Regions from separate parts of the Streptomyces sp. NPDC050658 genome, predicted to be linked through region 3. Evidence: riboswitches for the same ligand, from Rfam matches in the RefSeq annotation. Region 3 holds a riboswitch; each other region holds the start of a gene.
The links. A riboswitch is a leader RNA that binds a small molecule or an ion and turns the genes downstream of it on or off. The one in region 3 is predicted to bind cobalamin.
Positions count from the first base shown of each region.

Region 1: linked by a shared signal. The riboswitch ahead of ACIBKX_RS00375 (cobalamin biosynthesis protein) and the one ahead of ACIBKX_RS02580 (ABC transporter substrate-binding protein) in region 3 are both predicted to bind cobalamin.
Region 2: linked by a shared signal. The riboswitch ahead of metE (5-methyltetrahydropteroyltriglutamate--homocysteine S-methyltransferase) and the one ahead of ACIBKX_RS02580 (ABC transporter substrate-binding protein) in region 3 are both predicted to bind cobalamin.
Region 4: linked by a shared signal. The riboswitch ahead of ACIBKX_RS06325 (ABC transporter substrate-binding protein) and the one ahead of ACIBKX_RS02580 (ABC transporter substrate-binding protein) in region 3 are both predicted to bind cobalamin.

Region 1 covers NZ_JBITGM010000001.1:65,514-73,306, reverse strand. Annotated here, with positions in the region: gene ACIBKX_RS00385 (putative cobaltochelatase) at 1-2,044, opposite strand, end outside; gene ACIBKX_RS00380 (cobyric acid synthase) at 2,061-3,608, opposite strand; gene ACIBKX_RS00375 (cobalamin biosynthesis protein) at 3,605-4,657, opposite strand; cobalamin riboswitch at 4,765-4,900, opposite strand; gene ACIBKX_RS00370 (DUF397 domain-containing protein) at 5,145-5,345, shown strand; gene ACIBKX_RS00365 (hypothetical protein) at 5,356-5,664, shown strand; gene ACIBKX_RS00360 (hypothetical protein) at 5,597-6,130, opposite strand; gene ACIBKX_RS00355 (helix-turn-helix transcriptional regulator) at 6,174-7,034, opposite strand; gene ACIBKX_RS00350 (hypothetical protein) at 7,239-7,472, opposite strand; gene ACIBKX_RS00345 (inorganic phosphate transporter) at 7,485-7,793, opposite strand, start outside.
Region 2 covers NZ_JBITGM010000010.1:62,440-70,232, reverse strand. Annotated here, with positions in the region: gene ACIBKX_RS30145 (amino acid adenylation domain-containing protein) at 1-4,620, shown strand, start outside; gene ACIBKX_RS30140 (spore germination protein GerW family protein) at 4,636-5,064, opposite strand; cobalamin riboswitch at 5,167-5,323, shown strand; gene metE (5-methyltetrahydropteroyltriglutamate--homocysteine S-methyltransferase) at 5,484-7,793, shown strand.
Region 3 covers NZ_JBITGM010000001.1:547,659-555,451, reverse strand. Annotated here, with positions in the region: gene ACIBKX_RS02605 (DUF2252 domain-containing protein) at 1-1,049, shown strand, start outside; gene ACIBKX_RS02600 (asparaginase) at 1,118-2,086, shown strand; gene ACIBKX_RS02595 (haloacid dehalogenase-like hydrolase) at 2,110-3,243, opposite strand; gene ACIBKX_RS02590 (helix-turn-helix domain-containing protein) at 3,319-4,305, shown strand; gene ACIBKX_RS02585 (VOC family protein) at 4,311-4,793, shown strand; cobalamin riboswitch at 4,801-4,987, shown strand; gene ACIBKX_RS02580 (ABC transporter substrate-binding protein) at 5,080-6,120, shown strand; gene ACIBKX_RS02575 (iron chelate uptake ABC transporter family permease subunit) at 6,117-7,145, shown strand; gene ACIBKX_RS02570 (ABC transporter ATP-binding protein) at 7,142-7,793, shown strand, end outside.
Region 4 covers NZ_JBITGM010000001.1:1,413,172-1,420,964, forward strand. Annotated here, with positions in the region: gene ACIBKX_RS06300 (cysteine synthase) at 1-62, opposite strand, end outside; gene ACIBKX_RS06305 (MoaD/ThiS family protein) at 69-347, opposite strand; gene ACIBKX_RS06310 (putative leader peptide) at 502-603, opposite strand; gene ACIBKX_RS06315 (ABC transporter ATP-binding protein) at 673-1,491, opposite strand; gene ACIBKX_RS06320 (iron ABC transporter permease) at 1,488-2,516, opposite strand; gene ACIBKX_RS06325 (ABC transporter substrate-binding protein) at 2,513-3,481, opposite strand; cobalamin riboswitch at 3,548-3,705, opposite strand; gene ACIBKX_RS06330 (M67 family metallopeptidase) at 3,669-4,091, opposite strand; gene ACIBKX_RS06335 (amino acid permease) at 4,193-5,662, opposite strand; gene ACIBKX_RS06340 (DUF2017 domain-containing protein) at 6,063-6,659, opposite strand; gene clpS (ATP-dependent Clp protease adapter ClpS) at 6,730-7,044, opposite strand; gene ACIBKX_RS06350 (nicotinate phosphoribosyltransferase) at 7,125-7,793, shown strand, end outside.

The sequences.
Region 1 (7,793 bases), 480 kb from region 3:
GAGTCGTACGAGATCCCGATCCTTGTACGTCCTTGACCAGCCCGGTGATGGACTCGGCGCGCAGCTCGTCCAGCGTCACCGCGGTCCCGCCAAGATCGGCGGCCAGCTTCCCCGCGAGGCCGAGCCGCACGTGCCCCGACTCGCAGTCGACGACCACGGAGGCGATCCCCGCGGCCTCGAACAGCCGCGCAGCGCGCCCCGCCTGGGCCACCGGCTCAGGACCGCCCGTGGCGCGCCCGTCCGTCACGAGCACGACCAGCGGCCGCCGCGCCGGATCCCGCAGCCGCTCCACCCGCAGTACCTCGTGCGCCTTGAGCAGTCCGGCCGCGACCGGCGTACGCCCGCCCGTGGGCAGCGACTCCAGGCGCGCGGCGGCCGCGTCGACCGACGAGGTCGGGGGCAGCGCCACCTCGGCGGCCGTGCCCCGGAAGGTGACGAGCCCGACCTTGTCCCGCCGCTGGTAGGCGTCGAGCAGCAGCGAGAGGACGGCGCCCTTGACCGCGCTCATCCGCTGCCGGGCCGCCATGGACCCGGAGGCGTCCACGACGAAGAGCACGAGGTTCCCCTCACGCCCCTCCCGCGTCGCCTGCCGCAGATCGTCCCTGCGCACCACGAGCCCGGCACCCGACCGGCCGCGCGCCCGCTGATGCGGGGCCGCGGCCTGCACGGTGGCGGCCAAGTGCAGCTTGGTGAGCGTCCCTTGGGGCCGACGGGCCCCCGTGGTCCTGCCGTGCTCGGTCCTGGCCCGCGAGCGCCGCCCGGCGGCACCCTCGCCGAGGCCGGGCACGCTCAGCATCTTCGTGCGGAACGGCTCGGCGGCCCGTACCGCCTGCTGCTCACCGGGCGCCGAGGCCTGCGCGGGGGCCTTCGGCTGCTCGGGGACCGACTCGCCGTCCTGCCCCGCGTCATGCCGGGACTCGGGGGAGCCGGGCGCGTCCGGACCGCTCTGCGGCGGAAGCCCGCCCCCGCCGGGCCCGTCGGGATCCGGATTGTCGTCGCTCCCGTCGCCCCCGTCACCACTGTCACCGCCGTCGTCGGCGGACTCCTCCAGGGTGTCGTCCAGCTTGTCCTCGTCGAGGCCCGGCGCGTCGAAGGGGTTGCGCCGCCGCCGGTGCGGAAGCGCGAGCAGCGCCGCCTGCCGCACGTCCTCGGCGAGCACGTCCTCGCGCCCGGCCCAGGCGGCGAGCGCCGTCGCCGTACGGGCCATCACGATGTCGGCCCGCATCCCGTCCACCTCGAACGCCGCGCAGGTGGCGGCGATCTGCCGCAACGCCCCGTCGCCGAGCCGGACTTGGGGGAGCAGCGCGCGGGCGGCGACGATCCGGGCGCGCAGCGCGGCCTCGTCGTCGGCCCAGCGCGCGGCGAATCCCTCGGCGTCGTCGTCGTACGCGAGGCGGCGCCGCACGACCTCCACGCGCTGGTCCGTCTCGCGCGACGCGGCCACCTCGACGGTGAGCCCGAACCGGTCGAGCAACTGCGGCCGCAGTTCGCCCTCTTCGGGGTTCATGGTGCCGACGAGCAGGAAGCGCGCGGCGTGCCGCACGGACACGCCCTCGCGCTCGACGTACGAGGCGCCCATGGCGGCGGCGTCCAGCAGCAGGTCCACCAAGTGGTCGTGCAGCAGGTTGACTTCGTCGACGTAGAGGATGCCGCGGTGCGCGTCGGCGAGCAGTCCCGGCTCGAACGCCTTCACGCCCTCGGCGAGCGCCCGCTCGATGTCCAGGGCCCCGACCAGGCGGTCCTCGGAGGCGCCGACGGGCAGTTCGACCATCCGCGCGTCGCGCACGGAGTCCCCGCCGGCCTCGTGCGGACCGTCGGGGCAGGCCGGATCGGCGGCGCCCGGATCGCAGGAGAAGCGGCAGCCCGCGACCACCGGCACCTGCGGGAGCAGCGCCGAAAGGGCCCGCACGGCAGTGGACTTGGCGGTGCCCTTCTCGCCTCGTACGAGAACACCGCCGACGGCGGGCGACACGGCGTTGAGCAGCAGCGCGAGCCGCAGATCGTCCTGGCCGACGAGCGCGGTGAACGGATAGGGGGTACTCACAAGGCCTCCAGGACGGTCATCGGGGTGCCCCCGGTGCGATGAAGGGGAGACCGGCCGGTGCGCCGGTCTCGATCAGGCCGAGCAGCGCGTCGGTGTCCGCGTGCTCTTCGATCAGGTCGCCGAGCAGATCGAGCTGCTCCTCGCGCAGGGTGCCGAAGCTGGTGTCGGGCGCGGGCACGAAGCGGCGCCCCGCGGCGCGGGCGACCTCGGCGAGGAAGCGGCGCCGGAACGCGTCGCTCTCCAGCGAGCCGTGCCAGTGCGTGCCCCACACCTCGCCGACCCGGCAGCCGTCCAAGAAGGCTTCCCCGCCCAGGACTTCGGCGACCCCGTGATGGATCTCGTACCCCTCGACGGGCTCACCGAGCGCCTCGCCGACGGGCCGCGCCAGGGTCTTCTCGCGGGCGAACCGCACCCGCACGGGCAGCAGTCCGAGCCCGTCCACGGCCCCGGCCCGCGACTCCACGTCGTCCTCGATGCGCTCGCCGAGCACCTGGAAGCCGCCGCAGATCCCGAGCACCGGCCGCCCCTCGGCCGCGCGCCGCGCGACGGCGTCCGCGAGCCCGCGCTCCCGCAGCCACTCCAGGGCGCGCACGGTCCCGCGCGTGCCCGGTACGACGACGAGGTCCGCGTCGACGAGTTCCTCGGCCCGGTCCACGAACCGCACGACGACACCCGGCTCGGCGGCGAGCGCGTCCACGTCCGTGAAGTTGGACATCAGCGGTACGGCACAGACGGCGACCCGCAGCACGTCCTCGCCGACCGGCGGCGCGACGACGGACTCCCGCACGGCGCCCCGCAGGGACACCCGGAGCCCGTCCTCCTCGTCGATGCCGAGCCCGTGCTGGAAGGGCAGCACACCGAACGTGCGCCGCCCGGTGAGCCCGTGCAGCATGTCGAGCCCCGGTTCGAGCAGCGAGACGTCGCCCCGGAACTTGTTGACGAGATACCCGGCGACCAGCTCCTGGTCCTCGGGGCTCAGCAGGGCGGTCGTACCGAAGAAGGACGCGAAGACGCCGCCCCGGTCGATGTCCCCGACGACGAGCACGGGAAAGCGGGCGGCCCGCGCGATCCCCATGTTCACGATGTCGGTACGCCGCAGATTGATCTCGGCGGGACTGCCCGCGCCTTCGCAGATCACGGCGTCATAGCTGCCCCGAAGTTCCTCCAGGCATCCCACGACGGTGTCGAGCAGCGCCGCCCGGCGCCCCCCGTGCAGCCTTTCCCCGGGGGACGACCCCCCAGACCCCCCGAAGAACCCGCGCGCGGTCATCTCGCCCACGGGCTTCCCCATGAGCACGACCTGACTGCTGCGGTCGCTGCCCGGCTTGAGCAGCACGGGATTCATCAGCGCGCTCGGCTCGACGCGGGCGGCCTGCGCCTGCATGGCCTGCGCCCGCCCGATCTCGGCGCCCTCGCGGGTGACGAAGGAGTTGAGCGACATGTTCTGCGCCTTGAAGGGCGCGACGGACACGCCTTTACGCGCCAGCCACCGACAGATCCCGGCGGTGACAACACTCTTCCCGGCATCGGAGGTGGTCCCGGCAACAAGCAGCCCACCACTCATGAGGTTCTCCTAGATCTAAGCTGCTTCGGCTGTGGGCAGGCGTTCCGCAGGGCGAGTGGGGCCTCCCCTGGTCGAGCGGAGCCGAGAGCTTGGGGAAGGGTGGGCACAGCCCCAGTCGCCGGGTTCCGGCTCAGCCGTGCGGCAATGGCAACTCCAAGCGCCAGCACCCCAACCCGCCGGGACAGCTTTACCGCACGCTCGATGTCGGCCACGGCCACAGGGCGCCCACCCCCGTTCAGAACAGGGCGGTGCTCCACTCGACCCCCGTACGAGAGAGTTCCGCCGAGCCGTACGCCCAACGCCCCCGCGAAGGCCGCTTCCACGGGCCCCGCGTTGGGACTCGGATGCCGACCGGCGTCATCCCGCCAAGCCCGCAGCGCGCCCCGCGGCGAATCCCCGGCGGCTGCCGCGAGGGCGGCGGTGAGCCGGGCCCCGGGCCACCCCAGAACATCGTCGAGCCGAGCGGAAGCCCACCCGTACCGCCGGTACTTCGCGGACTTGTGCCCCACCATCGCGTCCAGCGTGTTCACGGCCCGGAACCCGACAAGCCCCGGAACCCCCGCCAACGCCCCCCACACCAGCGCCCCGACCACGGCGTCAGAGGTGTTCTCGGCGACGGACTCGACCACGGCCCGCGCGATCCCGTCGGCGTCGAGCGCCTGCGGATCCCGCCCGCACAGATGCGGCAGCCGCTCCCGGGCCAGCTCGACGTCCCCCGCGGCGAGCGCCCCGCCGATCGCCCGCGCCTCACGGCCGAGGGAGGTGCCGCCGACCACGGTCCAGGTCGCGGCGGCGGTCAGCGCGACGGATCCGGCACGGGAACGGCGTACAAGACAAGAGGCGAGCGCGGCGGCGCCCGCGGCACCCCCGGCACACACGGCGGTGTGCAGCGCGCCCCACCCGCGGTGGTCACGCCACAGCACCCGCTCGACGGCACCCGCGGCACGGCCGAACGCGGCGACCGGATGCCCGCGGCGAGGATCGCCGAGGAGAAGGTCTCCGAGAAGTCCGGCGGCGGCGCCGTACGCGAAGTCGCGATCGGCACTCATGGCGTCAGCCGGTCGTGCTGCCGGGGAAGGACCCCGACGTCAGAGACGGAACCGGCAACGGGCGGCCGCGCATGGCGATATGTCCTCACTCAGGGTGTCCGCGCCCTGGTTCGACGTGACGCGGCGGCGAGAGTTCCTGGCTCCCGGGGAGTCCGCTCCCCGGTGACAGTGGCGGGACCGCACCGGATTCACACCGGTTTCCTCTGCTGCCGCCGTAATGGCTCCGGCAGTCCACCACGCCGCGCAACGCCCGTCAACTTGCCGTTGACCTGGGACGGGAGAGTGTGCGGAGACCCACATGGGGCCGGAATCTCCCTAGGCCCGGAAATTGAACTTTCCTAGACTGGAACACGACATCCGGAGAGCGCTCCGAGCGTGCTTGGGTCCGGGTCGTGACGTTCTGTGGTGATTGTCGGCGGTCCGCTGGGCCGGCCGAGGCCACGGCACTATGGTGCGGCGACGTGCTCTCCGGTAGGGGGAGGTCGGCGTGTGCAACGAGAACGGGGCCGGACGGTCGTGGCGCAGGAGCAGCCACAGCGGGCACGACGGAGACTGCGTCGAAGTCGCCTTCGTACGAGAGGCGGTGATTGTCCGTGATTCGCAGAACCCGTCGGGACCACGCGTCGTCTTCTCTGCTGAGCGCTGGCGAGCGTTCCTGAACGCAGTGATCGGCACAGGGGGACAGTGAGGGGGGAAGGATGACTGAGCATCATCTCGCCGAAGTACGCCACCTGGTGAGCGGGGGACACGGGGGGAAGCGGAAGGCTTCGGCGGTCGTCCTGGCCGTGGTGGTCTGCGCGCTGCTCGGTGCGACGGCGGCCCTGGTGGGCGCGCTGGTCGCGCTGCTCGTCGAGGGCACGGCCGCGCGCCTGGCCACCTGGGGTGTCGCGGCCTCCGTGACCGCGGTGTCAGCGGGGCTCTGGTGGGGTTCCGCCGAGCTCAGGAACGATCGTCGGCAGGCGGATCGGGTCGCTGCGCGGGCACCACGGCCCGGCGGTCGTCGCTGAGCGTCGGCGGGTTCGTCCCGGTCTCGGTGATCAGCCTGGCCAGCTGACGGCTCAGCGCCACCACGGGGGTCATGACCCCGCCGATCACCGAGAAGACCAGCCAGAACGCCGTCAGGTCGAGGGCGCTGAGCAGGGCGAGCATTCCGGCGAGCGCGAGCAGCAGGACGAGTATGCAGCCGGTGCAGTTGCGGATCTTGGTGCGGAAGAGCCGGGCCTGGTCGTCGGTGCGGTTGTGGTCCAGCATGTCCATCACCACGGCACCCAGCGGGTCGCCCATCCCTTCGAGCACGAGCCGGTTGTAGGAGGGGTCCTCGGCCGGTGCCCGCCGGGGAGCGGTGGCCCCGGCGGAGGGGTCCGTGGCAGGCGCACCCGCACCGTGCGCCCCGTCGTCCCCGCTGTTCCGCCACGGCGTCTGCCGGATGGCCGCGAAGACCCCCCGCCACCACTCTCGCAACGCGGCTGGCATATGCGGCCTCCTCGCTCCCGCCGGGCTCCTCGGGCCCGGCAGATCAGCTGCTGTCGATGCCGTCCCTGATCTCGTTGATCAGGTCGATCGCCTTGTCCCCGCCGTACGCGATCTCGCGGAGGGACTCGAAGCACTCCTGGTGACGCACGATCAGCTCGTGGTCGTCGCGGATCGACTGGTTCCCCTGGGCCTCCAGGTACAGCAGATCCTCGTCGTCCAGGAAGCCGAGCAGGATGAAGCTGCTCAGGGTGGAGTAGTGGGCGCCCGCCGTGAACGGCAGCACCTGGAGGGAGACCTTCGGACGGTCCGCCAGGGAGACCAGGTGCTGCAACTGGGCACGCTGCACACGCGGCCCGCCGACCTGCCGGTGCAGGGCCGCCTCGTCGACGACGAAGAACGTGTACGGCGGCTCCGCGCCCTCCAGGGCGCGATCCTGGCGGGCCGTCCGCAGATCTACGATCCGCCGGGCCTTCTGCTCGTTGACGCGCGGGGCGAGGAGCGCCATCGCGTATTCGTCCGTCTGCAGCAGGCCGGGAACGATGATCGGGTTGTACGTGCGAAAGGACGCGGCGGCGCTCTCGTACCCCAGGTACTGGCTGAACTGCGGGCCGATCACGTCGTTGTACTGGGCCCACCAGCTGGCTCCCTTGGACCCGCGAGCCGCCTCTTCCAGCTCCGCGGAGAGCGTGGCGTCCGACACCTCGTACTGCTGGAGCAGCGCGCGCAGATCGGTGACGGACAGGCTGACCGTTCCCTGCTCGATCCTCATGATCTTGGAAAGTGACCAGTCCAGGGCGTGGGCCGCCTGGCCCTGCGACTGCATCGAATTCTCACGGGCCTTGCGGAGTGCGATCCGGAGCCTGCGGCGATTCAGGCTCGGATCGACTTCCCTGTCCCTCGGCATGGTGGCTCCTCGCTGTCGACGTGACTGCTCGTTTCCATGGCATATGGCAAAGTGCTATATGTGCAGCCGACGCTAGCAGACAGCTTCCTGCCAGTATGCCATATGTCGTTTCGCCGCATCGCATCCGCTCTTTCGCGTGAAAAGCCGGGTGGGACGCACCCATGAGGTGCGTCCCACCCGGCTTTCGGAGAACCGGCTGTGCCGTCAGGCGACGATCAGATAGATCCCGTACGCCACCGCTGCCGCGCAGAGCGCGAAGCACACGTATGCGCCCGCCCGCGCCGCCGCGGTGTTGCCGCCGGAGGTCGCCGCTCCGGAGGTCGCGGCCTCGTGCTTGGAGAGGCCGACGATGCCGAGGGTGAACAGGCCCACCAGCGCGACCGTCACGCCGAGGCTGACTCCGAAGACGGAGCCGAGAGCTGCCCAGTCGATGTCCATGCTGATCTGTCCTTACACCGTGGCGGCCGGGGCGGGGTCCGCCACGGTGCCGGTCGGGGCCGGGATGGTGGCCTTGACGTGGTCGTCGTCGCCGGTCGCGGCGGCCGCGCCGGTGGGCGGCGGCGTCACGGCGGCGATCGCGGTGGTCACGACGCCCGCGGGCTCCGCGTCGGACGCACCGCCGATCTCGTCGTCCGCGACGTTCGTGTGGTCGACGGCGTTGCGCCGGGAGAGCGCCCAGATGACGGCCGAGCCGCCGACCAGGAACGCGGCGGTCACCGCGATGCCCCAGGGGCCCTGCTTGGTCAGGAACTCGGCGCC
Region 2 (7,793 bases), on a different contig from region 3:
CAACTCGTGGTCGACGGCGTCGAGCTGCCCTGGCAGCACTTCGACCTGAGCGCTCTCGCCGAGGCGATGCGGGAATCGGCGTACGAGCAGTTCCTGGCGAGCGACCTCAAGGCGCACTTCGACCCGGCGGCGCCGCCGATGCTGCGCATGGCCCTGCTCACCCTGGCCGCGGACCGGCACGACCTGGTCCTGACGGCCCATCACGCCAATGTCGACGGCTGGTGCCTGCCGCTGCTCATCCAGGACCTGCTGCGGCTCTACGCCGACGAGGGCGACGCCTCGGCGCTGCCCCCGGCCCGCAGCTACCGCGCGTACCTGGAGTGGCTGGCCGAGCAGGACGGGCAGGAGTCGGCCCGCGCCTGGGCGCGGGAGCTCGCGGGCCTCGACGGGCCGACCCTGGTCGCCCCGCACGCGACCCCCGGCTCCGGCGACGTGGACGTCGACTGGACCGGCATCCCGCTGCCCGCCGAAGCGGCCCGCGCGCTGCCGCGCCGCGCCGCCGAAGTGGGCGTCACCCTGAACACGCTGGTGCAGGGGGCCTGGGCCGTCGTACTGAACCGTCTGACGGGGCGCCAAGATGTGGTGCTCGCCGCCGCGGTGGCCGGACGGCCCGCCGCGCTGCCGGGCGCGGAGTCGATCGTCGGCACGTTCATCAACACCGTTCCGGTACGCGTCCCCTACGCCCCCGACGACACCCTCGCCCAGCTCCTGACCACCCTTCAGGAGCGGCAGGGCGCACTGCTCGGCCACCATCACCACGGGCTGGCCGAAGTGCTGCGGGCCACCGGACTTCCCGCCCTGTTCGACAGCCTCATCGGCTTCGAGTCGTTCCCCCTCGACCGCGAGGGCATCGCGGAGGCCAGCGAGGCGGCCGGCATCGCCGTGACCGGCATCGGCCTGTTCACCCTGAGCCAGTATCCGGTGACGGTCTTCGTCTACCCCGACGGGGACCGGCTGCGCCTCAACCTCCAGTACCAGCGGGACCTGTTCAGCCGTGCGCAGGCCGAGGAGATGGCCGCCCTGTACGGGCAGGTGCTCGCGGACATCGCGGCGGACCCGCAGGCCCGGCTGCGTGACGTGGCGGCGCTGCCGGTCGCCGAGGAGATCGAGGAGGCCGACCCCGCTGACCACTTCGGGGCCGCGCTCGGCGACGTCACCGAACCCACCCTGACGTTCGGCCTCCAGGGCAGCACCGGCGACGGCCGCCACCGGGAACCCGCGCCGAGCCGCCCGCTGGACGCCGCCCTCGGCGCCCGCGTCCGTGCCTGCGCGCAGCAGCTGGGAGTCGGCACGGACGCCCTGTTCCACGCGGGCCTCGCGCTGGTCGTGGCGGCGTGCAGCGGGCGGGACGACGTGGTCTTCGGCACCGTCGTCACCGGCCGCGGCGAGTCCCCGGGCGCCCCCGCAACCGTCGTCAACACCCTTCCCGTACGCGTCGACTTGAGCGAGGCCGCCCCGGCCGACCTGGTGCCCGCCCTGGACGGGACGCTGCGCGACCTGGCACGGCTCGCTCAGACCCCGCCCGCCGTCGCCCACGGATTCAGCGCGGTGCCGCCCGAGACCCCGCTGTTCAACACCGTCCTCGACTACCGGGGCCCGGAGGCCACCGGCCGCGCCGACGCCGGCGGGCACCCCGTCGTCCTGACGGTCGACGACCTCGGGAACGCCTTCGCCCTCAGGCTCGCCCTCGACGCGGGCAACGGCCCGGCCCCGGACGCCGAACTCGTCGTCGGCTACCTGGAGACCGCCCTCACCCGCCTCGTCGACGCCCTCACCACCGAAGGCGCGCAGCGGCGCCCCGTCCTGGAGCTGTCCGTCCTGAGTGACGCGGTACGCCACCGCATCCTCACGGAGTTCAACGACGTGCCCCCGGCGGAGCCGGTGACGCGATGCCTGCACCAGTGGTTCGAGGAGGTGGCCGCAGGGTCGCCGGACGCGGTGGCCGTGGAGTTCGAGGACCGCCGCCTCACCTACCGCGAACTCAACCACCAGGCCAACCAGTTGGCGCGGCACCTGCGCGGGCTCGGCGTGGGCCCGGACGTACCGGTCGCGCTCTGCCTGCCGCGCAGCGAGCGGATGCCGGTCGCCGTGCTCGCGGTCCTGAAGGCGGGCGGCGCCTATGTGCCGCTCGACCCGGCGTCCCCGGCCGACCGCCTGGCCCACGCCCTGGACGACAGCGCGCCGCGCGTCCTGGTGACCGACGGGGAACTGCCGCAAGGACTCGCCGTCACGTCGATTCCCGTGGTCGACGTCCGCAGGGACGCCGACCGGTGGGAGACCCTCGACGCCGACGACCTGTCCGTGCCGGAGCTGACGCCGTCCGCCATGGCGTACGTCATCTACACGTCGGGCTCGACCGGGGTGCCCAAGGGCGTCATGGTCGAGCACCGCCAAGTGGTCCGCCTGCTGACCTCGACCGACGACTGGTTCCGCTTCGGCGCGTGGGACGTCTGGACGCTGTTCCACTCGTTCGCCTTCGACTTCTCGGTGTGGGAGATCTGGGGCGCGCTGCTGCACGGCGGCCGACTCGTCGTCGTACCGCAGATGGTCACGCGCAGCCCGCAGGACTTCTACCGGCTGCTGTGCGCTTCGGGCGTGACCGTCCTGAACCAGACGCCGACCGCGTTCCGGCAGCTCGTCACCGCCCAGGGCGAGAACCCCGAGCCGCACGCCCTGCGCGTGGTGGTGTTCGGCGGCGAGGCCCTGGAAGTCGCCTCGCTGGGGCCCTGGCTGCGGCGCGCGGTGAACAAGGACACCCGCCTGGTGAACATGTACGGCATCACCGAGACGACCGTCCACGTCACCTACCACCCGCTGACGGCCGCCGACACCGGGCGCACCGTGAGCCCCATCGGGCGGCCCATCCCCGACCTGCGCACCTACGTCCTTGACGCGCACGCCCGCCCCGCGCCCATCGGCGTCACGGGCGAGCTGTACGTCGGCGGCGCCGGCGTGGCCCGCGGCTATCTGAACCGGCCCGAGCTGACCGCCGAGCGCTTCCTCGACGACCCGTTCTGCGGGGAGCCCGGCGCCCGGATGTACCGGTCGGGAGACCTGGCCCGCCGACTGCCCGACGGCTCCCTGGAGTACCTGGGCCGCAACGACGACCAGGTGAAGATCCGCGGATTCCGCATCGAACTGGGCGAGATCGAGGCCCGGCTCGCCGAACACCCCGCCGTCCAGGACGCCCGCGTCCTGGTGCGCGCCCACGAGGACGGCCGGGACCAGCGCCTCGTCGCCTATCTCGTCCCGGCGGCGGACACCGCGCCCGCCGTGCGCGAACTGCTCCGCCTGGAGCGCACCGACCCGGAGGCGCACGCACGGACGTACGAACTGCCCAACGGCCTGACGGTGTTCCAGCAGAACAAGAGCGAGACCGACTTCCTCTACGACGAGATCTTCACGCACCTCGAATATCTGCGGAACGGCATCACCATCGAGGACGGCGACACCATCGTCGACGTGGGCGCCAACATCGGCCTGTTCACCCTGTTCGCGGGCAGCCGCTGCCCGGACACCCGGATCTACGCCTTCGAGCCGATCCCGCCGGTGTTCGACTCGCTGCGCCGCAACGTGGCGCTGCACGGCATCAACGCCAAGGTGTACGACTGCGGTCTGGCGGCCCGGGCGAAGGAGGAGACGTTCACCTTCTACCGCCACAACACCGTCATCTCCTCCAGCGTGACCACCGCCGAGCAGGCCCATGACCTGGTCCGCTCCTATCTGCGCAACCAGGAGTCGCTGGCCGAGGGAGGTCCGGAGGCGGCCGCCGCCGACGAACTCGTCGACGAGGTCGTCGACGCCCGCCTCGACAGCGAGGAGTTCGTCTGCCGGCTGCGCACCCTCTCGGAGATCGTCGCGGAGGAGTCGATCGACCGGATCGACCTGCTGAAGATCGACGTGGAGAACGCCGAGTACGAGGTGCTCAAGGGCATCCACGCCCGCGACTGGCCGAAGATCCGCCAGCTCGTCGTCGAACTCCACGACGTCGACGGCCAGTTGGACAAGGTCGTCACCCTGCTCGAGGCCCTCGGCTACGACCTCGTCTGCGAACAGGACAACCGGCTGCTGCGCAACACGACGCTCTACAACATCTACGCCCGCCGCCCCGACGCGACGGACGCGACGGACGCGCCCAGGACCCCCGCGCCCGTCGGCGCACCGGAGCGCTGGTCGGGCCGCGCCGCGCTGCTCACCGACGTACAGAACAGGCTGCGCGCGGCGCTGCCCGAGTACATGCTGCCCGCCGCGCACGTCCTGCTCGAAGAGCTGCCGCTCACCCAGAACGGCAAGCTCGACCAGCGGGCGCTGCCCGAACCGGCGGTCCAGGGCAAGGCCTATGTCGCGCCGCGCACCCCGGAGGAGGAGAAGCTGTGCGAGCTGATCGCCGAGGTGCTCCGCATCGAACGGGTCGGCCTGGACGACAACTTCTTCGAACTGGGCGGCGACTCACTCCTCGCGACCCGGCTCACCAGCAGGATCGGCAAGACGCTCGGGGTGACCGTGCTCATCCGCGCGGTGTACGAGGCCCCGGACATCGCGGAACTCGCCCTCGTGGTGAAGAACGCGCCGGCCGCGAACCAGCCGAAGCTGCGCAGGGTCGACAGGAGCGCCCGCTGACGAGGAGGCGAGGGCTCAGCCCCGGCGCCTGCCGAGGAAGCGGCGGACCAGCGGCGGGGCGGCGGCGCCCACCACGAGAGCGGCCAGCGGAACGGCGACGTCCAGCCAGGGCGTACGGATCGGCCGGTACACGGCGGCGCCGTCCCTGATCTCGATGAAGCCGCGCGGCCGGGCCCGGACGCCCCCGGCCGCGCCGTCCTCGCCGCTCGCGGCGCCCTCGGCGGCCGCGCCCTTGCTCCCGATGCCGCCGCCGACCCCGAAGCCGACCTCGGCGACCGGGATGACGGTGACGCCGTCGGTGGTGACGGGCTCGCCGTAGACGACCTTCACCGACGCCTGGTCGCCGAGTTTCTCCGTGAGCCGCTGCAGCGGGGTGACGGAGGCGTGGGCGGCGGCCACGTCCACCGGCGGGGTGGTCTTGGCCGGAACGTCCGGGGCGGTCATCGGGTGCCTCCTGGGGGCGATATGTACGACGCGGCCTCACGATAGGCCGTATAGGCTGACCGACGCAGCTGGTTCGCCCTGCCCGCCAGGCAGGCGCGTCGCAAGAGGGAACCCGGTGGGAATCCGGGACTGCCCCGCAGCGGTGAGCGGGAACGACCGCCGTCATACGCACTGGACCCGAGCGGGTCCGGGAAGCGACGGCCAGTAGGTGCCTCGTCCTCCTCCGAGAGGCCTGGCGTGCCCGCGAGTCCGAAGACCTGCCACTGCCCGTGCGCGACGGAGCGCACGGAATCTCGGTGACCTCGAGGGCGGGTCGGCGGCAGCGGCGGGCACCCCTGGAGGGGGCCGCCCCCTTCGCCATCCTTCGCGCCATCGCCGGTTCCGGGAACCCAGGACGAGTACTCGCGAAGGAGAGTTCCGTGACCGCCACACCCACGGCCCGCACCGCCGGCGCCACCGTCTACGGCTACCCCCGGCAAGGCGCCGACCGGGAGCTGAAGAAGGCCGTCGAGGGCTACTGGAAGGGCCGCGTCGACGCCGCGGCCCTGCGCCTGACCGCCGCCGAACTGCGCCGCGCCAACTGGCGCAGGCTCGCCCACGCCGGTGTCGACGAGGTGCCGACCGGCGACTTCTCGTACTACGACCACGTCCTCGACACCAGCGTCATGGTCGGCGCCGTCCCGGACCGCCACCGCGCCGCGGTCGAGGCCGACGCCCTCGACGGATACTTCGCCATGGCGCGCGGCACACAGGACGTGGCGCCGCTGGAGATGACCAAGTGGTTCGACACCAACTACCATTACCTCGTCCCCGAGTTGGGGCCCGACACCGTCTTCGCCACGGACTCCCGCAAGCAGGTCACCGAACTGCGCGAGGCGCTCGGCCTCGGACTGAAGGCGCGCCCCGTCCTGGTCGGCCCCGTCACCTATCTGCTGCTCGCCAAGCCTGCCCCCGGCGTCGCCCCCGACTTCGAGCCGCTGACGCTGCTCGACCGGCTCCTTCCCGTGTACGCCGAAGTCCTCGCCGACCTGCGGGCGGCGGGCGCCGACTGGGTCCAGCTGGACGAACCCGCCCTGGTCCAGGACCGCACCCCCGCCGAACTGAACGCCACCGCCCGCGCCTACCGCGAACTCGGCGCCCTCACCGACCGGCCCCGGCTCCTCGCCGCCTCCTACTTCGACCGGCTCGGCGAGGCCCTGCCCGTCCTCGCCAAGGCACCCGTCGACGGACTCGCGATCGACTTCACCGGACCCGCCGCCGCCAACCTCGACGACCTCGCCGCCGTCGGCGGCCTGCCCGGCAAGCGACTGGTCGCCGGAGTCGTCGACGGCCGCAACGTCTGGATCAACGACCTGGAGCAGTCCCTGGCGACCCTGGGCACCCTGCTCGGACTGGCCGACCGGGTCGACGTGGCCGCCTCCTGCTCCCTGCTGCACGTCCCGCTGGACGCCGCGGCCGAGAAGGGCCTCGACCCGCAGCTCGCCCGCTGGCTCGCCTTCGCCCGGCAGAAGAGCACCGAGATCGCCACCCTCGCCCGCGGACTGACCGAGGGCACCGACGCCATCGCCGCCCAACTCGCCGCCAACCGCGCCGACCTGGCGTCCCGCGCCGGCTCCTCGCTCACCCACGACCCGGCGGTGCGCGCCCGCGCCGCCGCCGTCACCGCAGCGGACACCCGCCGCTCCCAGCCGTACGCCCAGCGCACCGCCGCCCAGCGCGAACGGCTCCGCCTGCCGCTCCTGCCCACCACCTCCATCGGCTCCTTCCCGCAGACCGGCGAACTGCGCACCGCCCGCGCCGACCTGCGCGCCGGACGCATCGGCACGGCCGCCTACGAGGAGCGCATCGAGGCCGAGATCCGCGAGGTCGTCGCCTTCCAGGAGAAGACCGGCATCGACGTCCTGGTGCACGGCGAACCCGAACGCAACGACATGGTCCAGTACTTCGCCGAACAGCTCACCGGCTATCTCGCCACCCAGCACGGCTGGGTCCAGTCCTACGGCACCCGCTACGTCCGCCCGCCGATCCTGGCCGGTGACATCTCCCGCCCCGAGCCGATGACCGCCCGCTGGACCGCGTACGCCCAGTCGCTCACCCAGAAGCCGGTCAAGGGCATGCTCACCGGCCCGGTCACCATGCTCGCCTGGTCCTTCGTCCGCGACGACCAGCCGCTCGCCGACACCGCACGCCAGGTCGCCCTCGCCCTGCGCGACGAGGTCAACGACCTTGAGGCGGCCGGGAGTCCGGTGATCCAGGTGGACGAGCCCGCGCTGCGCGAGACCCTGCCGCTGCGCGCCGCCGACCACGCCGCGTACCTCGGCTGGGCCACCGAGTCCTTCCGGCTCAGCACCTGTGGCGTCCGTCCCGACACCCAGATCCACACCCACATGTGCTACGCCGAGTTCGGCGACATCCTCGCCGCCATCGACGACCTCGACGCCGACGTCATCAGCCTGGAGGCGGCCCGCTCGCACATGCGGGTCGCCGACGAGCTCGCCGCGGCCGGCTATCCCCGGGAGGTCGGGCCCGGCGTCTACGACATCCACTCGCCGCGCGTGCCCGACGCCGACGAGGCGACTGCCTTGCTCCGCAAGGGACTTGAGGCGATTCCCGCCGAGCGGCTCTGGGTGAATCCGGACTGCGGCCTGAAGACCCGCGGCTGGCCCGAGGTCCGGGCCTCCCTGGAGAATCTCGTCACCGCCGCCCGAAAGCTCCGTTCCACCCTCTGA
Region 3 (7,793 bases):
TCGGCCTGTTCGCCTCGCCGGAGCGCAGCCTGCTCTTCGACCTCAACGACTTCGACGAGACGTATCCCGGCCCCTTCGAGTGGGACGTCAAACGCCTCGCCGCGAGCGTCGCCGTCGCGGCGCGCGACAACGGCCACCCGGAGCATGCCGCGAGCGCGGCGGCACTCGCGGCGGTGACGGCGTACCGGACCGCGATGCGGCGCTTCGCCGGGCTCGGTGAACTCGCCGTCTGGTACGAGCGGATAGACGCCCATGACCTGCTGCCGCTCATCGACTCCACCCGTGGCCGCAAGCGCGCGGAGGGCGCGCTGGACCGGGCCCGGCGGCGCACCAGCCTGCGGGCGCTGGGGAAGCTGACCGAGGAGGTGGACGGGCAGCGCCGCATCGTCCAGGATCCGCCGCTGCTCGAACCGGTGGGCGTGCCCGACATGGCGGCGCTGCGGAAGATCTTCGGCGACTACCGGTCCACGCTCTCCGAGGAGCGGCGCCTCCTCCTGGACCGGTACCACTTCGTCGACGCCTCGCGGAAGGTGGTCGGGGTGGGCAGCGTCGGCACCCGCTGCTTCATCGTGCTGCTCGCCGGGCGGGACGCGGGCGATCCGCTGTTCCTCCAGATCAAGGAGGCGATGCGGTCGGTCCTGGAGGAGCATCTGCCGCCGGGCCCGTACCGGCACCCCGGTCACCGGGTGGTGTCGGGACAGCGGCTGCTCCAAGCGGCGGGCGACATCTTCCTGGGCTGGATGACGGGCCCGCAGGGGCGGGCCTTCTACTGGCGCCAGCTGCGGGACATGAAGGGCTCGGCGGACGTGACGGCCATGAAGCCCTCGGAACTCACCTCCTACGCGGCCCTGTGCGGCACGGCCCTCGCCCGAGCACACGCCCGCTCCGGCGACCGGATCGCGATAGCGGCATACCTCGGCGGTTCCGACACGTTCGACCGCGCGATAACGGACTTCGCCCTCCGATACGCCCTCCAGAACGCGGAGGACCACGCGGCACTGGGGGAGGCGATTGCTTCGGGGGTGGTGGGGGCGGTGACGGGGGTGTAGGCGGGGCGGCCGGCTCTTCCGGGTGGGCGGGTTTCGGGAAGGGGCGGGGTTGGGGGAAGAATCCCCGCATGGCCAACACCGTCACCCTCTTCACCCTCGGCGGCACCATCTCCGCGCAAGGCGGCGGGAGTTCACCCAGGCTCACCGGGCGGCAGCTGCTCGCGGGAATCGCGGACGTGGACGTCGAGGTCCACGACTTCCGGCGGCTGTCCAGCTCCTCCCTCACCATCGAGGACATCGCCGCCCTCGGCGCACACGTGGACGAGGCGACGGCCAAGGGCCACGGCGTGGTCGTCGTCCAGGGCACCGACACCCTGGAGGAGACCGCCTTCCTGCTCGACCTCATCTGTACGCCCCGCCCCACCACCCCCATCACCGTCACGGGAGCCATGCGCCGCCCCGACCTCCCCGGCGCCGACGGCCCCGCCAACCTCGCCGCGGCCATCGCCGTGGCCGCGACGCCGGACTGCGCGGGCCTCGGTGTGCTCGCCGTCATCGCCGACGAGATCCACGCCGCACGCCACGTACGCAAGACGCACACCACGTCGCCGTCGGCCTTCGCCTCCCCGGGCGCCGGCCCGCTCGGCAGGGTCGTCGAGGGAACACCCCGCATCCACCTCGCCCCGACACGCCCCACCGTCGGCCGCCCCCTCCGCCTGCGCGACCCGGAGGTCAGGGTCGCGCTGCTCACGCTCTCCATGGGCGACCGGGGCGAACTCCTCGAAGCGGTGGACGCCTGCTTCGGCGGCCTCGTCGTCGCCGCGTTCGGCGCGGGCCACGTACCCGACTGGCTGGTCGAACCGCTCGCCGGGCTGGCCGCACGGATCCCGGTGGTCCTCGCCTCCCGCACCGGCGCGGGCCCCCTTCTCAGCCACACCTACAAGGGCCCCGGCTCCGAGCACGACATGCTGGAGCGGGGCCTGATCCCGGCGGGCCCGCTGGACGCCCCCAAGGCCCGGCTCCTGCTGCACGCCCTGCTCGCGGACGGCGCCGACCACCGCCAAGTGGCCGACGCCTTCGCCGAGTCGACCCGCTGAACGGGTCCGCGCAAGAGCCGCCCTCAGCCGATCTGATCCGGGGTGACCGTCAGCCACCGCTTGTCGGCGGTCACCTTCTGGCCCAGCTCCCGCTGCCGCTCCGCGTTCTTCCGCTTCATCTCGTCCAGCTGCTTCATGTACGCGTCCTTGCGGTTGACCCAGACCCGCGCCCCGCCGTGCGCCACGTCGGCGGAGTGGAACAGCATGGGCCCGTCGCTCGCCGGGGTGTCGCCCGCCACCAGGACGGGCTTGCGCCACTCGTCGATGTACGTGCTGATCGCCGCCGGCTTGCCCTGGAACCAGGTCAGCGGCGCCCACAGGTTCGGCGTCAGCTCACGCCCCGCCAGCTTCTTCGGGTCGAAGCGGCCCTCCGCGATCTCCTTGCGGGAGCTGGTGACGTCCCCGGTCCTGCGGTCCTTGAGCTGCAGGCCCACACCGATGACGTTCTCGGGCTTCACGTCGTACCCGTACTTGGGGTCCGCGAGGACCATTCGCACCAGGTCCTCGCTGGCCGCGCTGACCACGTACACCTCGATGCCGTGCGCGCGCAGCGTCTTGTAGAGCTCCTGCATGCCGGTGAAGAACTCGGGCGCCTCGACCTCGGTCTTCGTCAGCTTCCCGTCCTCGTAGTACTCGGCCGGGATCGGCTTGTCGTACGCGAGGAGGTCGTCGACGTACCCCTTGAGCTCCTTGAGCGTGAAACCGGAGAAGATCTGCGCGGCCCACGGATAGCAGACCTGGTCGTCGACCTCGCAGAGCCGGTTGTAGTAGCTGTACAGGCTCTCCTTGTGCTGCGCCGTGTCCTTGAAGGGGATGACCTTCAGCGACGGGTCCATCGACTTGCGGGTCAGCACCCCCTTCATCTCCAGGAACGGCAGCAGCGACTCCTCCAGGTCGTTGCGGTACGTCGTGTTGTCCGCGTCGAACACGGCGTACGCACCCTTGTGCTCGTTCTCGGCGATGACCTTGCCGAGCTTCGCCGCCACCGGCTTGGGCCAGTGCTTCAGCTCGCCGGCGGTCCGCGCGGAGGTCTCCGCCGCGGTGGCCTCCGCGCCCGGCCAGAGCGCCGTCCCCGCGAGTACGGCCGCGGTGAGCGCGCCCGCCGTGCCGAGCAGCGCGAGCTTGCCCTTGGTCGTCACTGCCGTCCTTGCTGCCATGTCTTGCCCCCTGAGAGCGGTCCGCGCCCCGTCCGGAGCGGCGGGTCATCGTACGGGGCCGGACCGTGGATTCCCATGATCGACATCACCGCGCGCGGCGGGCATGGAGCGGCCCCGCGCGGGGTAGCCGCACCGAACGTCCAGGACCCGCGCGCGGGCCGCGTCCATCGCATACTGGGACCCATGGAGACCGCCTCCGGGCAGAACGCGTCCCGCGAGTTCGTGCGGGCCGTCCCACGGCTCGACGGCATGGTCGTGTCCGCGGTCGGCTACCGCACCGCGGCCGAGCGGCCGGGCCTGCACCGAGGCGTACCGTCCCCGTATCTGACGCTGATCTTCTCCCTGGACGGCCCGGTCGTCGGCGGCGCCACCCCCGAGCAGGCGGGCGGCGCCGACGCCTGCCGCACGGACATCGTCCTCGGCGGACTGCACCAGAGCCCGGCGTACGTCGTCAGGCCCGAGCACGAGGCGGGCATCCAGCTCGCCGTCCATCCGCTCGCCGCCCGCGCCCTGTTCGGCGTCCCGGCGGCCGAACTCGGCGGCGACCTGATCACGTCCGGCGCGGAGGTGATGGGGCGGAGTGCCACCGAGGTCCGGGAGCGGCTGTGCGGGCAGGGCGGCTGGGAGGAGCGGTTCGCGGCGCTGTCCGGCTATCTGCGCCGGTGCGCGGCCTCCGACGACGGGGGATCCGTACGTCCCGAGGTCGCCGAGGCCTGGGCCTGGCTGGCCAGACACCGGGGCGCGGGCACGATCGGCGGTCTCTCCCGGCACGTCGCGCTCAGCGAGCGCCGACTGACCGCGCTGTTCCGCGCCGAGACGGGCGTGACCCCGAAGCAGGCGGCCCGCCTGATGCGCTTCCAGCGGGCCCGCACCGCGATCGTCCGCTCCGTCGCCGCGGGTGCCGCGCCCGATCTGGCGGGGGTCGCCGCCGACTGCGGCTACTACGACCACTCCCACCTCGTACGGGACTTCCGGCAGTACACCGGCACGAGCCCCACCGGCTGGGTGGCCGAAGAGTGCCGGAATATCCAAGCCGGGAGCCACGGCGGGGGCGAAGAGTAGGAGCCATGGACACCACTGAGAACGCCACTGAGAACACCACCGAGAACACCACTGAAGACCGGCAGCCCCGGTCCGCCTCCGCCGAGCGCTCTCCGGACGTCTGGCCGACGCTCCAGGCCCATGACGCACCCGCCCTGATCGACTTCCTCGTCGGCACCGTCGGCTTCCTGCGCACCGCCGTATACGAAGACGGCGACAAGGTGGCCCACGCCGAGCTCGACTGGCCCGAGGGCGGCGCGATCATGCTCGGTTCGTACGACGAGACGTCCCAGGACTGGTGCCTGAAGCCGGGCACCTTCGGGGCGTACGTCGTCACGGACCACGTCGACGACCTGTACCGGCGGCTCACCGACGCCGGAGTGAAGATCATCCGGGAGATCGAGGACCAGCCGTACGGCAGCCGGGAGTTCGCGATCGCCGATCCCGAGGGCAACAAGTGGTCCTTCGGGACCTACCGGGGTGCCCCGAGGCCCCAGAAGGCGCCCTGACCTCGCGTGGTAACTTGCGCAAGCCAGTCAACCCACACCAGGGCCAGGGAATCCGGTGCGAATCCGGAACTGACGCGCAGCGGTGAGGGGGAACGGGCGGGGCAACGGCCACTGGGCGTCCGCGGACGCCTGGGAAGGCGCCCCGTCCGGCCGATCCCCGAGTCCGAAGACCTGCTGGCACCTCCGTCCGCGCACCGGGCGGCGGAGGTGACGAAGCAGGCCAGGCTCCGCGTATGAGCCGTGAGACTCAAGGGATCGTGTGTCCTCCACAGCCCGTCAGGTACGTGTGTCCTCCACCGCCCGTCATGTGCGGATATCCGGCGTCCTGGCCGTTTGCCTCGCCCTCACCCTGACCGCCTGCGGCGGCGGCTCCTCCGCGACGTCGGACGGGAAGAAGGCCGCCGGCTATCCGCTGACGCTCACGTCCTGCGGCAAGAAGTCGGAGCTGAAGGCGCCGCCCCGGCGGGCCGTCTCCCTGGACCAGGGCTCCACGGAGATCCTGCTCTCCCTCGGCCTCGCGGACCGCATGGCCGGCACCGGCACCTGGACCGATCCGGTGCTCAAGGGTCTGGAGAAGGAGAACGCGAAGGTCGAGCGGCTCTCCGACCGTTATCCCTCCTTCGAGAAGGTCCTGGACAAGGAGCCGGACTTCGTGACCGCCTCCTTCCTCGCGACGGTCGGCAAGGGCGGCACCGCCGACCGCGCCAAGTTCGCCGAACTGGGCGTCCCCTCCTACGTCTCGCCCACCGACTGCGCGGGCAAGGACAACACCGGCGACGGCGACGGCAGCCGCGTCAAGGCGCTCACCATGGACACCGTCTACGGCGAAGTGCGCGACCTGGCGCGGGCGTTCGGGGTGGAGAAGCGCGGCGAGCGTCTGGTCGCCGACCTGAAGGCGCGGCTCGCCAAGGCCAAGAAGGGCATCGACGCCTCCGACGCGACGCTCCTCTACTGGTTCTCCGACTCCAAGGCCCCCTACATCGCGGGCTGCTGCGGCGCCCCCGGCATCATCACCCGCGAACTCGGCGCGAAGAACGTCTTCGACGACACCCGCGAGGAGTGGCCCCAGATCAACTGGGAGACCGTGGCCGACCGCGACCCCGACGTCCTGGTCATCGGCGACCTCACGCGCAAGGCGCAGAGCGCCGAGTCCGCGAAGAAGAAGATCGAGTTCCTGGAGTCCAACCCAGTCACCAAGAACCTGACCGCCGTGAAGAAGAAGCGGTACGTCCTGCTCAGCGGCCAGGCGATGAACCCCACGATCCGTACGGTGGACGGGGTGGAGCAAGTCGCGGACGCGCTGCGCGAGTTCGGGCTCGCGAAGTGAGGGCCGCCGCCGCGGGCGGCGGGGTGCTCGCCTGGGGAGCGGGTGTGGCGGCGCTCGTGCTCTCCGTGGCGGTCACCGTCACCATCGGCCCCGCCGACATCTCCGTACCGGACGTGTTCTCGGCCGTCATGGCGCACCTCGGCGGCGGAGAGACGGGTCTGACGCCGATCCGGGACGGCATCGTCTGGAACCTGCGGATGCCGCGCACGCTGCTCGCGGCGGTGTGCGGCGCGGGGCTCGCGGTGTGCGGGGCGGTCCTGCAGTCGCTGCTGCGCAATCCGCTGGCCGACCCGTTCGTGCTCGGCGTCTCCTCCGGGGCGTCCACGGGGGCGGTCGCGGTGGTCGTCCTGGGCGTCGGCGGGGGAGTCGTGTCGGTCTCCGCGGGGGCCTTCGCCGGGGCGCTGTGCTCGTTCGCCCTGGTGCTGCTGCTCAGCCACGCGCTGGGCGGGAGCGCCGACCGGGTCGTGCTCTCCGGGGTGGCGGCGATGCAGCTGTTCTCCGCGCTCACCTCGTTCGTGGTCCTCACGGCGTCCGACGCGGAGACGACGCGCGGGGTGCTGTTCTGGCTGCTCGGCTCGCTCAGCGGGGTGGGCTGGACCGACGTATGGATCGGCTCGGCGGTCCTCCTGGTGACGCTCGCCGTGTGCCTGACGCAGGCCCGCACCCTGGACGCGTTCGCGTTCGGCCAGGACGCGGCGGCCACCCTCGGCGTCCACGTGGCCCGCACCCGTCTCATCCTCCTCACCGCCACGGCCCTGCTCACGGCGGTCCTGGTCAGCAGCGCGGGCGCGATCGGCTTCGTGGGCCTGGCCCTGCCGCACGCGGCCCGCGCGGTGGTCGGACCGGGGCACGCCCGGCTGCTCCCGGTCACGGCGCTCGCGGGGGCGGTGCTCCTGGTCTGGGTGGACACACTGGCCCGTACGGTCCTGGACCCGCAGGAGGTGCCGGTGGGTGTCGTCACGTCCCTCATCGGGGTCCCGGCGTTCGTCCTCGTCCTCTACCGCACGCGGAAGGCGATGACATGAGGTCAGACGGCGAGGGCCTGCGGGCGGACCGGGTCAGTCTGCGGGCGGGCGGCCGGCTGATCGTCGACGGGGTGAGCATCGCTCCGCGGCCCGGCGCGACGGTGGGCCTGCTCGGCCCCAACGGCTCGGGCAAGTCCACCCTCCTGCGCCTGCTGTCCGGCGTCCTGTCCCCGGCGTCGGGCGTGGTCACCCTGGACGGCAGCCCGCTGCCGGAACTCGGCCGCAGGACCGTGGCGCGCAGACTGGCCGTGGTCGACCAACACGCCGACACACAGGTCGAACTGACGGTACGTGATGTCGTACGTCTGGGCCGTGTCCCGCACCGCAGGGCCTGGTCGGCGCCCGCCGCGCGGGACGACGAGGCGGTCTCCGATGCGCTGGCCCGCACCGGCCTCGCCGACCGCGCCGCCCAGTCCTGGCACACCCTCTCCGGCGGTGAACGCCAACGCGTCCAGATCGCCCGCGCCCTGGCCCAGGAACCCCGCGAACTCCTCCTGGACGAGCCCACCAACCACCTCGACATCCAGCACCAGCTGGACCTCCTCGCCCTGGTGACGGACCTGCCCGTGACCACGGTCGTCGCGCTGCACGACCTCAACCTGGCGGCGATGTTCTGCGACCACCTCCTCGTCCTGCACGAGGGCACCG
Region 4 (7,793 bases), 870 kb from region 3:
CGCGGCAGGCGGACGAGGGGCGTATTGCCCACCGCCGCCAGCGGGGAGTCGTAGCGGGGCATCCGGGATCAGACCATGCCGCCGGCCACGGCCGGCAGGATCGTGACGTTGTCGCCGTCGGTGAGCTTGGTGGAGATGCCGTCCAGGAAGCGGACGTCCTCGTCGTTCAGGTACACGTTCACGAAGCGGCGCAGTTTGTCGCCGTCCACGATGCGCTCGGCGATGCCCGCGTGCCGCGAGTCGAGGTCGGCGAAGAGCGCGGCAAGGGTGTCCCCGCTGCCCTCGACGGCCTTGGCGCCGTCGGTGTAGGTGCGGAGGATGGTCGGGATGCGGACCTCGATGGCCATGGCTGGGGCTCCTGTCGGAAGAAGTCACGTGGGTGGGCGCGCGGCGGCCCGGTCGTGCGGGTGCGTCAGTGCGGGTGCTTCGGTGCGGGTGCGTATGTGCGGGTGCCCGGTACGCACGGGTGCGCCGCGGCTCACGGCCGTACGGCGGCAGCGGTCAGCGCGAACAGATCGCGCTCGAGAGCCTGCACAAATCGACGTGCAGACGCGCAACGAGCAGCATGCCCGGCATCTTGTCGCTCACGTCGTGGGGAACCATGCGGTCATCGTATCGATTCCCGGTCCGGGTTCTGGAATGTGATCTCACATCGCGGACGATTTACGTCCATCACGTGGATGCCGGGCCGTCGGCGCCCGTGGCCGGCAGTCCGCGCGACGGCAGATACGTCACCGTCGGCGCCCCCGTCGCCGGATGCACCGCCACCTCCGCCGCCACCCCGTACACCTCCGCGAGCAGCTGGCCGGTCAGGACCTCCTTCGGGGCGCCCGACGCGGCCAGGCGGCCGTCCCGCAGGACGTACAGACGGTCGCAGTAGTACGCCGCCAGATTGAGGTCGTGCAGGGCCAGCAGATTCGTCGTGCCCAGATCGCGGACCAGGCCGAGGATCTCCAGCTGGTGGCGGATGTCCAGGTGATTGGTCGGCTCGTCCAGGACGACCACGGCCGGATCCTGCACCAACGCCCTTGCCACCAGGGCGCGTTGCCGCTCGCCGCCGGAGAGACGGGCGAACGTGCGGTGGGCGAGGCCGTCCGCGCCGACCCGGCGCAGCGCCGCGTCGACCAGTCGATCGTCCCGCGCCGTGTCCGCCTCCCAGAAGCGCTTGTGCGGGGAGCGGCCCATCGCGACGATCTGCCGGACGGTGAGCTCGAATCCGCCCTGGCCGTCCTGCGGGACCGTGGCGATCTTGCGGGCCCGTTCCTTCGCCGACCGGCCCGCCAGGTCGTCGCCGTCCAGGAGGACGCGGCCGCCGGTGGGCGCGAGGGTGCCGTACACGCAGCGCAGCAGGGTCGTCTTGCCGCTGCCGTTGGGGCCGACGATGCCGATGGTCTCGCCATCGGCGGCGTGCAGGGTGACGTCGTCGACGAGGAGGCGGCCGCCCGGCCCCGGTACCCGGTAGGAGAGGTTCTCCGTACGCAGGACGGTCATATGACGGCCTCCCCGCTCCGGCTCCCGCGCAGCAGCCACAGGAAGAACGGGCCGCCGGTCAGCGCCGTGAGCACCCCCACCGGGATGTCCTGCGGTGCGGCGACCGTGCGTGCCGCGAGGTCCGCCGCCACCAGGAACACCGCGCCCATCAGCGCCGCCACCGGAAGCAGCGCGCGATGCGCGGCGCCGACCAGCATCCGGGCGGCGTGCGGCACCATCAGGCCGACGAAGCCGATCGCTCCGCTGTACGCGACGAGTACGCCGGTCAGCAGCGACGCCAGGACGAAGACGGCCGCCCGGAACCGGGCCGTGTCCAGGCCGAGCACCGTGGCGCCCTCCTCGCCGACGAGGAGCAGGTCCAGCGGGCGGGCCAGGGCGACGAGCAGCGCCGTGCCGACGAGCAGTACGCCCGCGGGCAGCGCCAGCATGTCCCAGCGGGCGCTGCCGAGCCCGCCGAGCGTCCAGTACAGGACTTCCTTGAGGTGGTCCGCGCTGTCCGCGGTGACCAGGATCAGGCTGGTCAGGGCGGAGAGGATGTACGAGACGGCGACTCCGGCGAGGATCAGCCGGCCGGTGGCGAAGTTTCCCCCCGCGCGGGCCAGGGCGTAGACGAGGGCCAGGGAGAACAGGGCCCCGGCGAAGGCTGCCGCCGGGATCGTGACGGTGGTGGCGAGGCCCGCGCCCAGGCCGAAGGCGCTGCCGAGGACGATCACCACCACGGCCCCGGCCGAGGCGCCGGAGGAGACACCCAGGAGGAAGGGGTCCGCCAGGGGGTTTCGCACCAGCGCCTGGAGGACCGTGCCTATGACGGCCAGGCCCGCGCCGACGACCGCGCCGAGCAGGACTCTGGGGAGTCTCACGTCCAGGACGATCGTGCGGAACGGGGAGGGGTCGGCTCCGCCGCCGAGGATCTCCAGGACGTCGGCCACGGGGATACGGACCGAGCCCAGGGCCAGTCCGGCGGTCGCCGCCGCCGCGAGGGCCAGGAGGAGCCCGGCGACGACCGCCCCGAAAGAGAACCTCACAGCTGGTCCGCCAGCTTCTTCACCGCCGCCGGTGCCCGCACCCCCGTCACCGCGTCCGACAGGGGCAGCACCGCGAAGCGCTTGTGCCTGATGGCGGGGACGTCCGCCAGGACCGGGTCGTCCAGAAGGCGGCGCTTCTTCTGGGCCACGGTCGTGCCGCCGTAGTCGAGGATCACGATCAGTTCCGGCCTGCGGTCGACGACCGACTCCCAGGAGGCGTCGCCGAAGGACCTGTCCAGGTCCTCGAAGACGTTGCGGCCGCCCGCACGCTTGATGATGTCGTTGCCGATCCCCCGGCCGCCCAGGGTGAACGCCGACTTGTCCCCGCTGTCGTACACGAAGACCGGGACGGGGTCGCGGTCCTTCGACCTGCCTTCCGTCGCGGCCAGTTCGCGCTTCGCCGCGCTCACCCACCGGTCCGCCCGCTCCCGCACCCCGAACGTGCTGCCGACCTCCCGCACCTCGCGGTACACGTCGTCCATCGACACCGGCCGCTTCGCGCAGCCCTCCACGTTGAGGCGGCTGTCGATGCCGGACTTGGCGAGTGCGGTGCGGCTGCGGCCCTCGCCCGCCTGGAAGGCGCTCGCGTAACCGCCGTAGACATAGTCGGGGTTCGCGGCCAGGAGCTTCTCGTAGGAGGGGTACTCCTTGGCGACGACCGGGATGTCCCCGTACGCCTTCGCGTACTTCGGGAGGACCTTGTCGTCCAGATAGGCCGTGCCCGCCATGCGGTCGGCGAGGCCCAGCTCCAGCATCACTTCCGTGGCGTGCTGGTTCATCGTCACGGCGCGCTTCGGGGGTGCGTCGTACGTCGTCTTCACGCCGCAGTTGGTGACGGTGTACGGGAATCCCGCGGCCTTCGGGCCCGCTCCGGAGCCGTCCTTCCCGGAGTCCGCGGACGACGAGCACGCGGCGAGCGGGACCAGCAGGGCCGCGGCGGTGAGCGCGCGCAGGCGGTGGGACATGGGCATGGACATGGGTATGGGCATGACCGGGCTTGCCTCCTCCAAGGGATTCCGCGTCCCTTGTATCCGTGGGAGAAGGCGGCAGGTCAGTTCCTGACTGACCCGCCCGGGGAGGGCGGGGTCACAGTGGCGGGACCGCGCCGGATTCGCACCGGCTTCCTGGGTCCTGCCGCCTCAAAGGTGAGGCTCAGTATGCCTGGACGACCTTCACCTCTTCTTCGGTGACCTCGCCCTCGACGATCCGGTACGAGCGGAACTGGAACTCGCCGGCGCCGTCGGTGTCCGCCGTGGAGACCAGGACGTAGTGCGCGCCGGGTTCGTTCGCATACGTGATGTCGGTGCGCGAGGGGTAGGCCTCGGTCGCCGTGTGCGAGTGGTAGACGATCACCGGCTCCTCGTCGCGGTCGTCCATCTCGCGGTAGAGCTTGAGCAGGTCGGTCGAGTCGAACTCGTAGAACGTGGGCGAGCGGGCCGCGTTCAGCATCGGGATGAACCGCTCGGGGCGTCCGCTGCCCGCGGGACCCGCGACCACGCCGCAGGCCTCGTCGGGGTGGTCCTGGCGCGCGTGCGCGACGATCTGGTCGTGGAGGGCCTGGGTCAGGGTCAGCATGGGAGCCAGGATAAGCAGAGGGGCCCACCCGTACCGAGGAGTGGTACGGGTGGGCCCACATGCTGGGACCGGGCCGCAGTCCGGCCCGCATCAGGCGAGCGTCAGGACTTGATCGCGTCCTGCGGCGCGGACTCGCCGCCGCCCGTCGCCTGACCGTTGCGCCTGTTCATGACCAGGTAGCCGACGCCCAGGATCAGCGCCCAGACCGGGGCCGCGTAGAGCGAGATGCGGGCGTCCTTGTCGATGCCCATCATCACGATCACCATGCCGATGAAGAGCAGCGCGAACCAGCTGGTGAACGGAGCTCCCGGCGCCCGGAAGGTCGACTTCGGCAGCTCGCCGCGGTCCGACTTGCGGCGGTACTTGATCTGGCAGACCAGGATCATGATCCAGGCCCACATGCCGGAGATGGTCGCGAAGGAGACGACGTAGTTGAACGCCTCGCCCGGCCACTGGTAGTTGATCCACACGCCGACGAGCATCAGCGCGGCGGAGAAGGTGGTGCCGACCAGCGGCAGGCCGTTCTTCGTGAGCTTGGTGAAGAACTGCGGGCCCTGGCCGTTCAGCGCCAGGTCGCGCAGCATGCGGCCGGTGGAGTACATGCCGGAGTTGCAGGACGAGAGCGCGGCCGTCAGGACGACGAAGTTGACGATCGCGGCGCCGACGCCGAGGCCCATCTTGTCGAAGGCGGCGACGAACGGGGAGACGCCCGGCACGAAGCTCGTCCACGGCACGACCGACAGGATCATGATCAGCGCGCCGACGTAGAAGACGGCGATGCGCCACGGCACGGTGTTGATGGCCTTGGGCAGGACGGTCTTCGGGTCCTTGGACTCGCCCGCGGTGACGCCGACCAGCTCGACGGCGAGGAAGGCGAACATCACGATCTGCAGCGTCATCAGCGTGGAGCCGATGCCGTTCGGGAAGAAGCCGCCCTGGTCCCACAGGTGGGTCACGGAGGCGGTGTCACCGGCGTCGGAGAAGCCGATGGTGAGGATGCCGGCGCAGATGAGGATCATGCCGATGATCGCGGTGACCTTGACCATCGAGAACCAGAACTCGAGCTCGCCGAAGAGCTTCACGGAGATCAGGTTGGCGCCGTACAGGATGACCGTGAAGATCAGCGCGTACGCCCATTGCGGAATGGAGTCATGTGTCCAGAACTGCATGTACTGGGCGGCCGCCGTGACTTCCGTGATGCCGGTGACGACCCAGAAGAGCCAGTACGTCCAGCCGGTCACGTAGCCGAAGAAGGGGCCGATGAACTCGCGCGCGTACTCCGAGAAGGAGCCCGACACCGCGCGGTACATGAGCAGCTCGCCCAGGGCGCGCATGATGAAGAAGATGACGAGGCCGGCGATGGCGTACGCCAGGATGAGGCTCGGACCGGCCTTGTGAATGGCCTTGCCCGCGCCGAGGAACAGGCCGGTGCCGATGGCACCGCCGATCGCGATCATCTGGATCTGCCGGGCTCCGAGCCCGCGCTGATAGCCCTCGCCGGACGTGCCGTCCGAACCGGCCTTTACGGCCTCATTGCCGTCGTGATGCTCTTCGACCTGCACTGAGGTCATGGTGACGCCTTTCTCCACGCTGATCCGTGCCCGCAGTCTGCGTATGGCCACGGATCAGGTCCTGATCCCCCCGGATATGGATGGAGTGCTACCGGCGGTCTGCCGGTCCGAGCGCCCTCGGCGACATGGGTGGCGTCACCGAGTGGTCGTGAAGATTTATCACGGCCGTGACAGTGATCGACTGAGCGGCGTGTGGCGCACACCACTGGAAGAAGCGGACAAAATTCCCTTGGTGTGGCATACGCGGGCATTGAAGTGACGCGATCGTTATCCGGATTTGAGGATCCGCTGAGCGAACACCTGTTAAAAGGTGCCGACTACATCGATTTCCGGCCGCGCGGTGCCGTCCTCGTCACACCGCCGACCGCACCGCCGACCGCACCGCCGACCGCACCGCCGGTCACACCAGCAACGTGCTGACCAGCGTTTCCTGCAGACCACCCAGCCACAAATAGGCCATCACCATCGGTTTGCGCGGATCGGAGTCCGGCAGCTGATAGAGGAGGTCCGTGTCCTCCTCGTCGGTGACCTCGAGGCGAGCGCCGATCGCGAGCCGCAGGTCGTTGAGGGCGCCGAGCCAGTGCCGGGACTCCTCCGCGGACAGCTTCAGGACGGCCCCGCCGTCGCCCGCCGCCGTCATGGAGTCCAGGGAACGGATCACGGCCAGGGCGTCGTCGCGCTTCTTGGCCCGCAGGTCGTTCTCGGTGAAGCGCCTGAACTCCGCGGAGTACGCCCGCAGTTCGTCGCCGTCGTCCTTCTCGCTGCCCGGACCGCCGTATGCGTCGGGAAGCAGCCGCTGCAGCACCGGATCGGTCGGCGGCTCGCTGGGGCCCTCCGCGAACAGCTCGGCGAGCGGGTCGTCGGAGGCGTCCTCGGCCGGGCCCGGACCGATCAGCTCCAGGAGCTGGACGGCGAGGGAACGGATGATCGAGATCTCGACCTCGTCGAGCGCGACGGCGGCGCCGCCCCCGGGGATCGCTTCGAATTGTCCTGGCATCAGATGCGTCGCTGCTTCCGGTCCACTGCTGCTGTCGGCCTGCTGTCTGCGGTCCTGCTGGGGAGGACCGCTACTTGCGGTCCTGCTGGAGGGTGGCCCACAGCCCGTATCCGTGCATGGCCTGCACGTCGCGCTCCATCTCCTCGCGCGTGCCGGTGGACACGACGGCCCGGCCCTTGTGGTGCACATCCATCATCAGCTTCGTGGCCTTGTCCTTCGAGTACCCGAAGTACGTCTGGAACACGTACGTCACGTAGCTCATCAGGTTGACCGGGTCGTTGTGCACGAGCGTGATCCAGGGGACGTCCGGTTCGGGGACGGCGAACGTCTCTTCGTCCGATTCCGGGCGTGTGATCTCTGCGGGAGCCGTACTCACTTGACCCATGCTGCCACCCGTAGGGGGGCCTCGCACAAATGGGCCCAGGAAATCGTCAGAGTGACGAGATGCGGGGTAGCATCCCTCATATGAACACAGCGGACCTTGGGCTGCCGGTGGATGTTCCGTCGACGGCGCTCTTCACCGACCACTACGAGCTGACGATGCTGCAGGCCGCGCTGAAGGCCGGCACCGCCGACCGGCGCTCCGTCTTCGAGGTCTTCACCCGCAGACTGCCCGAGGGGCGGCGCTATGGAGTGGTGGCCGGAACCGGCCGGGTCCTGGACGCCGTGGAGAACTTCCGCTTCGACGCGGACGTCATCGGCTTCCTGCGCGAGCGGCGCGTCGTCGACGAGGAGACCCTGCAGTGGCTCGCCTCGTACCGCTTCCGCGGTGACATCTGGGGCTACCCGGAGGGCGAGGTCTACTTCCCCGGCTCGCCGGTGCTGCGCGTCGAGGGCTCCTTCGCCGAGTGCGTGCTCCTGGAGACGGTGATCCTCTCCATCCTCAACCACGACTCGGCGATCGCGGCCGCCGCCTCCCGGATGGCCTCGGCCGCCGGTGAGCGCCCGCTGATCGAGATGGGCGCACGGCGTACGCACGAGCTGGCCGCCGTCGCCGCCTCGCGTGCCGCGTACGTCGGAGGCTTCACCACCACATCCGACCTGGCGGCCGGCTTCCGCTACGACATCCCCACGGTCGGCACGTCCGCGCACGCCTTCACCCTGCTGCACGACAACGAACGCGACGCCTTCGAG